Regions from separate parts of the Paenibacillus baimaensis genome, predicted to be linked through region 2. Evidence: riboswitches for the same ligand, from Rfam matches in the RefSeq annotation. Region 2 holds a riboswitch; each other region holds the start of a gene.
What was found. A riboswitch is a leader RNA that binds a small molecule or an ion and turns the genes downstream of it on or off. The one in region 2 is predicted to bind cyclic di-GMP.
Positions count from the first base shown of each region.

Region 1: another riboswitch for cyclic di-GMP. It lies ahead of OB236_RS17295 (transglutaminase domain-containing protein); the one in region 2 lies ahead of OB236_RS12775 (PilZ domain-containing protein).
Region 3: another riboswitch for cyclic di-GMP. It lies ahead of OB236_RS21530 (hypothetical protein); the one in region 2 lies ahead of OB236_RS12775 (PilZ domain-containing protein).

Region 1 is NZ_JAOQIO010000069.1:94,590-97,871, reverse strand. It holds gene tenA (thiaminase II) at 1-339, opposite strand, end outside; gene OB236_RS17300 (acetylornithine deacetylase) at 367-1,641, opposite strand; cyclic di-GMP riboswitch class I at 1,835-1,918, shown strand; gene OB236_RS17295 (transglutaminase domain-containing protein) at 1,974-2,795, shown strand; gene srtB (class B sortase) at 2,806-3,282, opposite strand, start outside.
Region 2 is NZ_JAOQIO010000036.1:139,906-143,187, reverse strand. It holds gene tadA (tRNA adenosine(34) deaminase TadA) at 1-326, opposite strand, end outside; gene OB236_RS12780 (thiol-disulfide oxidoreductase DCC family protein) at 462-905, opposite strand; cyclic di-GMP riboswitch class I at 1,079-1,172, shown strand; gene OB236_RS12775 (PilZ domain-containing protein) at 1,298-2,011, shown strand; gene ychF (redox-regulated ATPase YchF) at 2,146-3,246, shown strand.
Region 3 is NZ_JAOQIO010000084.1:531,125-534,406, forward strand. It holds gene thrC (threonine synthase) at 1-737, shown strand, start outside; gene OB236_RS21520 (heme biosynthesis protein HemY) at 827-1,129, shown strand; gene OB236_RS21525 (DUF1450 domain-containing protein) at 1,167-1,388, shown strand; cyclic di-GMP riboswitch class I at 1,642-1,734, shown strand; gene OB236_RS21530 (hypothetical protein) at 1,820-2,116, shown strand; gene OB236_RS21535 (DHH family phosphoesterase) at 2,324-3,238, shown strand.

The sequences.
Region 1 (3,282 bases), on a different contig from region 2:
TGTGTAAGCCAGCGTGATGGGAGAGGGTTCGGCTTGCTCCAGCTCGTCTAGCGAAATCCCAAAACGAGCCGCGTATTCGCGATGCAAGGACATCTCCTCATTCATCGTGGAGTTCAGCAGCGCAGCAAACTTGCCCATCGTCCCGATATCATTCGCTTTTACAGCGCCCAGAGCAAATAGCTTCGCATAATCAATTAAATACAAATAGTCCTGAACCATATAGAAGCGAAACTTCTCGATGGGGAGCGTTCCCTGCCCAAGCTCCTGTACAAAAGGATGAGTATGATTTTGGCGCCAGACATGCTGGAGCTTTTCATATAAGTAGGTTGAAAATGTCATCGACAGCTTCCTCTTTTCTTTAAAGGGTTATTTCTTCGTATGTCCCCATTCGTATATAAATTGAAGCATCACTTTGGTGAAATCTACTACCTGCTGGATCGATACCTGCTCGTTGACGGAGTGGGCATTGCCCAAATCGCCCGGTCCATAAATAGCTGCGGGAATACCAGCATCCCCAAACCAGCCCCCATCGGTGACAGTCGGTGATACATCAACAATAGGCTGGCTGTTCAAAATACGCTCGTGAGCCCCTATTAACGCACGAACAGCGGCATGCTGCGGGTCCACCTCCAATGAAGGGAAGATTTCGCCGCGATCTTCAATCATCGACGACCCGCCCCATGTAAACTCAGGGGGATTGTCTCTAAGCCATACATCTCCAGCAGCCACCAGTCTGATATGCTCCTCGATTTCTTTGGCTACTTGTTCATGGGTCTCATTCGGATAAAAATGTACGGTGATCCATAATCGGCATTCATCGGCAATGAACGCGGCATGTCGACCGCCTTCAATGACGGCAGGATTGATCGTACTTGCTCCTGGTGGACAATCCGGATAACTTTTAATTACGGACCAGTGACGCTCCAAATCCTGCAGCCCTTGAATCAACTTCACCATTTTCTCAATAGCGCTTGCGCCGAATAGCTTGCCTCCGGCATGGATCATGCTCCTTCTCGTCGCGTCGTGAAAGGTTTGCTTGCTCTTCACCGTGATCCAGCCTGTAATGACGCCGCCCTGCCCTTGAATATGCAAATCACTCGTATCGACAACAACGGCAAAATCCGCGCTGTACCCGCGTTTGCAGCATTCAAGCGTTCCCGCTTCGCCTATTTCTTCTCCAATCACGGATTGGAACGTAAGGTCACCGGGCAGCCGGATACCTGCTTCATGAAGCAGCTGAGTAGCAAACAGCGCCCCGGCAAGCCCCGCCTTCATATCCGCGGCACCTCGGCCAATGATCGCACCGTCCCTGACAATCGGGGTGAAGGGTGTCGTTTCCCAAGCTTCGTCTGGACTCACCTCAGCCACGTCCATATGACCATTAATAATCAAGCTTTTATACGTATCTGATGCACTGCCTTTTAACACACCAACGACATTCGGATCTCCAGGGTATACGTCCCATTTGTCAATAACAAAGCCCTTATCCTGCAAAAATGCAGCGACAAACTGCTGTGCCTCCTCCGTATTGCGAGCGGGTGGCGCCGGTGTTTGAAACCGGATCAAACGCTCGACCAGATCGATGAGCTCCACCTGTCGCTGGTCTACTTGTTGAAGCAATGCTTCCAGATTTATCTTCACTATCTTAGCCCCCTTCCGTTACATAAAAAGACGCCTCTCCTGAAGAAGAAGCCCTGCTCATAATGATCAAATAGTAGCATACCTGCACGGGTTTACTCAATCGAGTCTTTCGATTCATACCATGTAGCCTTCATGGCTAATACAGGTTGAACTTCATAGTACCCTGTGGTATGATAGGCTCAAATCTAATAACTTTTGAAAAGGGCAAACCTGTCGAAAGGCAGGGACGCAAAGCCACGAGTCTAAAGCATTTTGCTATGATCGTCGGGTCGCCAAGAGGCAACAGTACATTGTACCCTCTTTTGGCTTAATGACAAGGGAGGTTTTTTGCTATGTATTCCAAATTAAAGATTTTCGTTACCTTACTCACCGTTATGCTTTTTCTTATCTCTTCGTTGGTACAAGCAGAAACTGCAAGCGCCAGCGCGCCACTGCAAGCTAGTAATTTAACAGAGCTGGAATTAACAATTCAAGCTGAGCTTGCTAAAAAATCAGATTCCATTACAATCACCTACACAGCTAAAGATACAGAAGATTCGAAAAGTTACGTTCAAGCAATTAAAAATACTATAGACCTTGCACAACGGAATCTTGAGGAAGAACTTTACTGGAATATGAAAGACCTGTCTATGAATATGAAGGGAAGCATCGGTAATATTACGATTACTCTAACGCCACAATATCTTACGTCAGTAGAACAAGACCAATACGTAGACAATGAGGTTGACCGTATTCTGAAGGAAATTCTGACACCAAACATGAACAATCTTGAAAAAGAAGCTGCCATTCACGACTATGTCGTCTCCAATACCTCTTATGAAAATTTAGACGACATTGGTCATACGGCTTACTCAGCACTCTTCAACAAAAAGGCCGTGTGCCAAGGCTATGCGATCCTAACGAATAAGCTTCTCAATAAAGCAGGAATCACAAGTCGGCTCGTGGTTGGTTACATAAATGATGATCCTGCGCAAACGCACATGTGGAATGCAGTAAACATAGATAGCAACTGGTATATGCTTGATACCGTCTTTGACGACCCTACACCTGATAATCCAGGTGTTCAATCTACTAAATATTTTAATGTAACAAATGAAGCTCTTCTGAAAACGGGTCATACTTGGGTGGAAAGCGATTATCCGATTGCAAAATAAGATATGATTGTTAAGAAAAAGGGACCCTCGGCCCCTTTTTTACTGCATGTATGACTAAACGAGTATCATCTGTCTCATTGCTGCATGTTACCAATGTAAGAATTTGATCATCCTTTTGCAGATTCACAGCCGCCTGATACATAGATTTTTTTCGATATTGGTCTAAATCAAGAAGAAACGCATCGTCGTTTTCATATGAAATATCGACAGTATCTTTTCTAGCGTCAATGGTATAAACGGAAAATATTTCCCAATCGCTCATTTTCCCTTGTATTCCCCAATTAATATTGCGGTGCTCCGCAAAAAAATCTTTGTTTTTATAATTACCAAGGCTTCCGAACATGGAGCCATCTATCATATTATGTCCATAAATGACAAGATTACGTTGTTCTTGATTCGTGTCCAGACGGTAATCCATAAACACACTGCCATAAATGGACTTTTTACCTGATGCGTCTCTGTTTAAGTAATAATCATTGTCTTTATG
Region 2 (3,282 bases):
CAGCCGGCTTTGGGGTCCACCGTACCGTAGATGACCTGTGGAATACGTGCCTGGACAATCGCCCCGGCACACATGGGGCAAGGCTCCAGGGTGACGTAGAGCTTACAATCAAGCAAGCGCCAAGCTTGCAAATACTCACTGGCCTGCTTGATCGCAATCAGTTCTGCGTGAGCGAGCGGGTCCAGCGTGGATTCTCTTAGATTATAGCCGCGGCCAATAATCTGATTTTGCCATACAACAACAGCCCCGATAGGCACCTCGAGCAGCTCTTCAGCCTTGCGTGCTTCTTCAATTGCGGCCTGCATATATTCAATGTGCTCTTGCACAGGAAACACCTCTTCTAGCAGTTGGGATGTGAATAAACAGGGAACAAATATTCGGTTGTGAACATGCTGTGGATAAAGCTGTGGATAACCCGGTGGTTATGCACAAATCACTTGAAATCGCTGTGGAAAATGCCATTATCCGATAAACTTGCTGCGAATCTCTGCACTGGGAATCATGCAGCTGTCGTACTTGCCGAACCAGCGATACCTGCGCTTGGCAATGAATCGGTAGACAGCGTCTCTAATCGGTTTAGGTATGGCTGTGAACACGGTGAGCAGACGCCAGGCACCCCCTAATCGTTTGCAAATTTGCAAAACTGCCGAAGAATGGGTGTAGACAGAACGTCCTTCACAGAGTATAACCGAATCCAGTGAATCGTTCTCATTCTTCAATATACCGGAGGCTAGCAGTTGTATGGCGTAATCGGATTGAAGTGGAGCAAATCGGAACGTATCGTGCTGATCATGACGTAGAATGAATTGTACCCATCCATTACAAAATCGGCAAACGCCATCAAACAAGACAATTGAATGCGTTTCCAGTGATTGTTCGGGTTTTGGATCATTTTGAGCTGTCATGGCATCACCTTCCCCTTAATTTGGAGCATTATATCACATTTTCATCAAATACAAATGAATTTATTGTAAATTCCATGAAAAAAGCTTGCAGAGATAAAATCGAGAACGTATAATAACAGCATCACCTCATATAGGTATTATGTCCTAAAATGCTGTGATTTTCATCACCAAATGATACCCGTAGGCAAACTTGCTGAAAAGCAAGGACGCAAAGCTCAGGGTCTAAGGTTTCTTGCATGAAGAGACTATGACAGCCTAGCCGCCGATGAAGCTTCACTAGCGGTGTGCAACGGCTGTTTTCCAGACTTGATGTCGGAGAGCGGCCTTTATTATTATATCGGCATGAATCAGGATTGAATTACAGAGATATCAATGTGAGGAGTGGGATGACGATGCTATCCAGATCTGTAACCTCAGGCATAAGTTACGAATACACGGATGAGATATTCAAAAACCCGTCCACTGTCTTGATTCATAGCCGTACTGTTGTGGAGAAAAATGATTTTGTGTCCACAGGTCTGTTATCGTATGCAGAAGGTGACATTTTGGAAATTGAAATTCCTGAATACAAGGTTTTTGAGCTGGGAGATTCGGTGAAACTGACCGTATATTCAGCGGGAGGTATTTTTACATTCCAATCGACTGTGGTGGCCAAGGATGAAGGCTCGCTAATCGTGATTAACCCACCGCAAAATCGGCAGCGGTTTATAGAAAAGCGCAGCAATCCCCGGATTGAGGTCAGTGAAAAGGGCACAATCCATAAGCTGATCCGTCTGGATACGAATGAAAAGCAACCGTTAAGCAAGGCTGTTGGGCTGACCGTTCAAAATATAAGTGTGAGTGGACTTGGATTTACTGTCCGGGACGAGTTCGATCTTGGGCACGATTCAGTCGTAGATGCCGAATTGGATCTGGGCTTTTCATTTCCTTGCGTATGCGAGGTCATCAGACGTGAAAAGATCGAGGGCGGTTATTATTACGGGGCCCAATACGTGCAGCTGGCTTCAGACAAAGCCAATTCATTAAGAGCTTATGTATTGAAAAAACAGGTGGAAGCGCACTTTAGCAAAAAGAATTTGGAAATGATAAAGCGTACATTCAAGTAAATCAATAACGGCATAAGCTTGGTTGACTCCGCCCCTCAGGCGGATTTTTTTGCATAGTGACAATAGTTCTTTAAATGCGATATAATAACTATTTAGGGATACGGAAAACATTTAATTAAGGAGTTGTCCTATACATGGCTTTAAAAGCTGGAATCGTGGGTCTGCCGAACGTAGGAAAATCCACTTTATTTAATGCGATAACACAGGCAGGCGCCGAAATGGCGAACTACCCTTTTTGTACAATTGACCCAAATGTCGGTGTGGTAGAGGTTCCTGATGAGCGTCTGGTTAAGCTGACGGAAATTGTCATACCTAAGAGCGTAGTGCCTACAGCTTTTGAATTTGTCGATATTGCCGGTCTGGTTAAGGGCGCGAGCAAGGGAGAAGGACTTGGCAACAAGTTTCTGGCTCATATCCGTGAGGTGGATGCGATTGTTCACGTAGTGCGCTGCTTCGAGGATGAGAACATTACACACGTATCCGGCGGCATCAATCCGGTTAGCGATATTGAGACGATTAATTTGGAGCTTGTATTGGCGGATATTGAATCGGTTGAAAAACGGATCGAGCGTTCGCGTAAAAATATTAAGGGCGGCGACAAAAAGTATGCAGCTGAGGTCGAATGCCTGGAGCGTGTGAAGGAAGCCTTGTATAACGACCAGCCTGCGCGCAGTGTGGAATTAAGCGCTGATGAGAAGCTGCTGATTCGCGATCTGCATTTATTGACAATGAAGCCGATGCTGTATGCAGCCAATGTAAGTGAGGATGAAGTGGCTACTGCTGATGATAACCCTTATGTGCAAAAGGTTCGCGAGTTCGCCGCGGCTGAAGGTGCGGAAGTTGTGCCGATCAGTGCCAAGGTAGAATCGGAAATTGCGGAGCTGGAAGGCGAGGATAAGGCGATGTTCCTGGAAGAACTCGGTTTGCAGGAATCGGGCTTGAACCGTCTGATTAAAGCCGCTTATCGACTGCTCGGTTTATATACGTATTTTACAGCTGGCGTACAAGAGGTTCGTGCATGGACGATTGTCGAGGGGACCAAAGCACCGCAAGCGGCGGGTGTGATTCATACCGATTTTGAACGTGGCTTTATTCGAGCTGAGGTTGTTGCCTATCAGGATCTGGTCAATGCCGGCTCGATGAATGGCGCCAAGGAAAAAGGCCAGGTACGTCTGGAAGGAAAAGAATACGTCGTGAAGGACGGAGATGTGATGCATTTCCGCTTCAACGTATAGCGAGGCATCGGACGCGGGAACGATGTAAGCATAGTG
Region 3 (3,282 bases), on a different contig from region 2:
TGATATCATTTGAGGGTACTTATGATGATGGAATCCGTTTTAGCGAGCTTCATAGTGAGCAGCTCGGCTTATATGTATGCAATTCGATCAATCCGTTCCGAATCGAAGGTCAGAAGAGCATTGTATTTGAAATTGCCCAGCAGCTGCGTTGGCAAATGCCGGATTGGATCGTAGTTCCGGGAGGTGCATTAAGCAATGCAACTGCATTGGGCAAAGGCTTGTACGAGCTAAAGGAGCTCGGGATGATTGATAAGCTGCCACGCGTTGCCGTTGTTCAGGCGGAGGGGGCCAGTCCGTTTCACCAGATGGTTGCTCAAGGAGATGCCCAGCTTAAGCCTGTAAGGAATCCCTATACACGGGCAACGGCAATGAATATCGGGAATCCGCCCAGCTGGAAGAAGGCACTGCAGTATGCTATCAAGTATACGAAAGGTGTGACCGTATCGGTGACTGACGAGGAAATCATGCTGGCCAAAGATCGAATCGACCGCAGCGGTATCGGCTGTGAGCCTGCATCTGCAGCTTCAGTAGCAGGGCTGAAAAAGCTTGCTGCTGCCGGTATTATCGATAAGGAATGCACAGCGGTGTGTCTGCTTACCGGACATATTTTGAAGGATACGGAGGCGATAGAGGCATTGTATAAAGGCACCTTGGCACCTTCAGAAGCAGCTCCTTCCGTCCTGCATACACCCGATCTGACTCTGGACGAGGTGCGTCGATTTATTACAGAACTGTAATAACCGTCAAATAGCTATATAATGGGTTGATTTCCGAGAGTGGTTTCTTTACAATAAGGAGAAAAGCATACAGGGAGTGGGCAGAGGAAATGAACGTTAAAATTTCACGTAATGCAGCGAAAGTCTTATTGGCTGAGCTGGAAAAAGAAGAAGACAAAGATTTAAAGGTTCGCATCTATATTACGCATAGCCATGGTGACCATGCGCATTATGGTATGGGGATGGACAAGCCGACTGAAGATGACGTTGTAGTTAGCACCGATAAAGGAATTGATGTGGTTTTGAAGAAGGACGAGCCTTTACTGGATGGAATCCGCATCGATTATTTCTACACACCGGAGGAAGGCTTTGCAGTCACCAATCCGGGTAAAGGGAATCACGGCGATCACTAAGCTGTGTATTCATGGGATATGAGAGGATTTGTAAGTTATGGCAAACGATATTCGCGTCTGTGATAAGTGCAAGCATATGAAGATGAAGACGGCCGTATCCAAGCTGCAAAAGCTGGCCCCGGACGCTGACATCAAAGTAGCCTGCAAATCTTATTGCGGTCCCTGCTCACGATTTGCTTTTATATATATTAATGGGCGTTATGTGACTGGGGCTACTGAGGACGAGGCAATTGAAAAGGTTAAGAAATATGTAAAATAATTATATGTGGTTTTACATGAAGGGGGCGAAAGCCCTCTTTTGTGTTAGGAAAATTTATATTTTCATGTTCAGTTACTTCTCAGGATGACATCAAAGGGTACGATAGTGACCTTGTAATATCATAGTGTCATTTATAATTAATGAAAGTTTAGGTAATTAGACTTGTATAATATGATTAATTGGGTCTACAGATTCATTTATAATGAGCTTCTTATCTTATATGCTTAAACTTGTCGAATAATTATAGCTCAATTCTCGATAATGGCAAAGCAAGTGGAAACTTGTGACGCAAAACTATAGGGGCTTACGGTGCAAGCAAGATGCACCCAGCCAGCCAGCTGCCGAAGGTACTGTGATGCGCATATAACTGCGACTCCTGACCAGTGGATCAGGAGTCTTTTTGTTTGAGAGATAAGAGAGGTGGATCATAGATGAACGAAAATAGAAATTTGATGACAAGAACCGGATTTTATACGAAGGTTGGCACCGACATGATCGGCATTTATTTGTCGAATGATGGCCCCAAGATGTTTATTAACCGTGAGATATTTGATTTGCGGAATCCATGGTGGGATGTAGAAATGGTGATGGGGAAAACCGGACATCTGATAACATTCTACTGGCGCGGAGAGGTCAAGCTGTCGATTCGCTGTGATCTGGAAAATGACTTATTTGTTAGCTTATATCACTATTTAAGCTTTCGTACTAATGAGCAGAGTCTCGCCTAAGTAGAGAATGGAAATAATATTGACATGCGATGTAGATAAATAAAATGGAATCTGGTTATATTTAGGAGATTATGCAGGTGTATCTTGGAGCTGACACGGCCAAAGGTATGCTTTTTTCTGCTTCCAGCTATTGTCTCTATTAGGTCCATTGTTTATAATAATAGATAGATTACTATAGTTCAACGGGACTATATAGGAGGAAAGACCATGCGTTTAATTACACGATCCGACTTTGATGGCTTGGTATGTGCAATGCTCTTTAAAAAAATGGGAATGATCGACGAAATGAAATTCGTTCATCCGAAGGATATGCAGGATGGATTGGTTGAAGTCAATGAAAATGATATTTTGGCGAATGTCCCGTATGTACCCGGCTGCGGTTTATGGTTTGACCACCATTCGAGTGAGTTGGAGCGGACAGGCCCAGAAATCGTATATAAAGGCGAGACCCGTGTCGCACCAAGCGCTGCCCGTGTTGTATATGATTACTATGGTGGCAAGGAACGTTTTGGTGATATCGATAACATTATGCAGGGTGTGGATAAAGCGGATTCCGCGCAGTTCTCTGCAGATGATATTTTGAATCCTTCAGGCTGGGATTTATTGTCCTTCATCATGGATGCCCGCACTGGATTAGGACGCTACCGTGATTATAGAATCAGCAATTATCAGCTGATGGAGGATTTGGTCGATCACTGTGCGACGATGACGGTTGACGAGATTATGCAGCTGCCGGATGTTGTAGAGCGGACAAAGCGTTATTTTGAATTGGACGTCGACTATAAAGCGATGTTAAAGCAGCATACATATGCAGACGGCAATGTGATTGTCACCGATCTGCGCAACGTGGAAACGATTTATCCGGGCAATCGATTTATGGTGTACGCCTTGTATCCGGAACAAAATATTTCGATCTGGATCGTCGATGGCCGAAACAAGCAAAATTGTGTGTTTGCCTGCGGTCACAGCATTATCAATCGTACCTCCAACACCGACGTAGGCGCTTTGATGCTTGCAAATGGCGGCGGCGGGCATAAGGCGGCAGGAACGTGCCAAGTCCCTTATGATGATGCCGGCAAGGTGCTGCATGAGCTGGTTGAAACGATGAAGCAGAACGGATAATGTAGTTAGAATTAGCATTAAACGCATAAAGAATCAGGTACCGG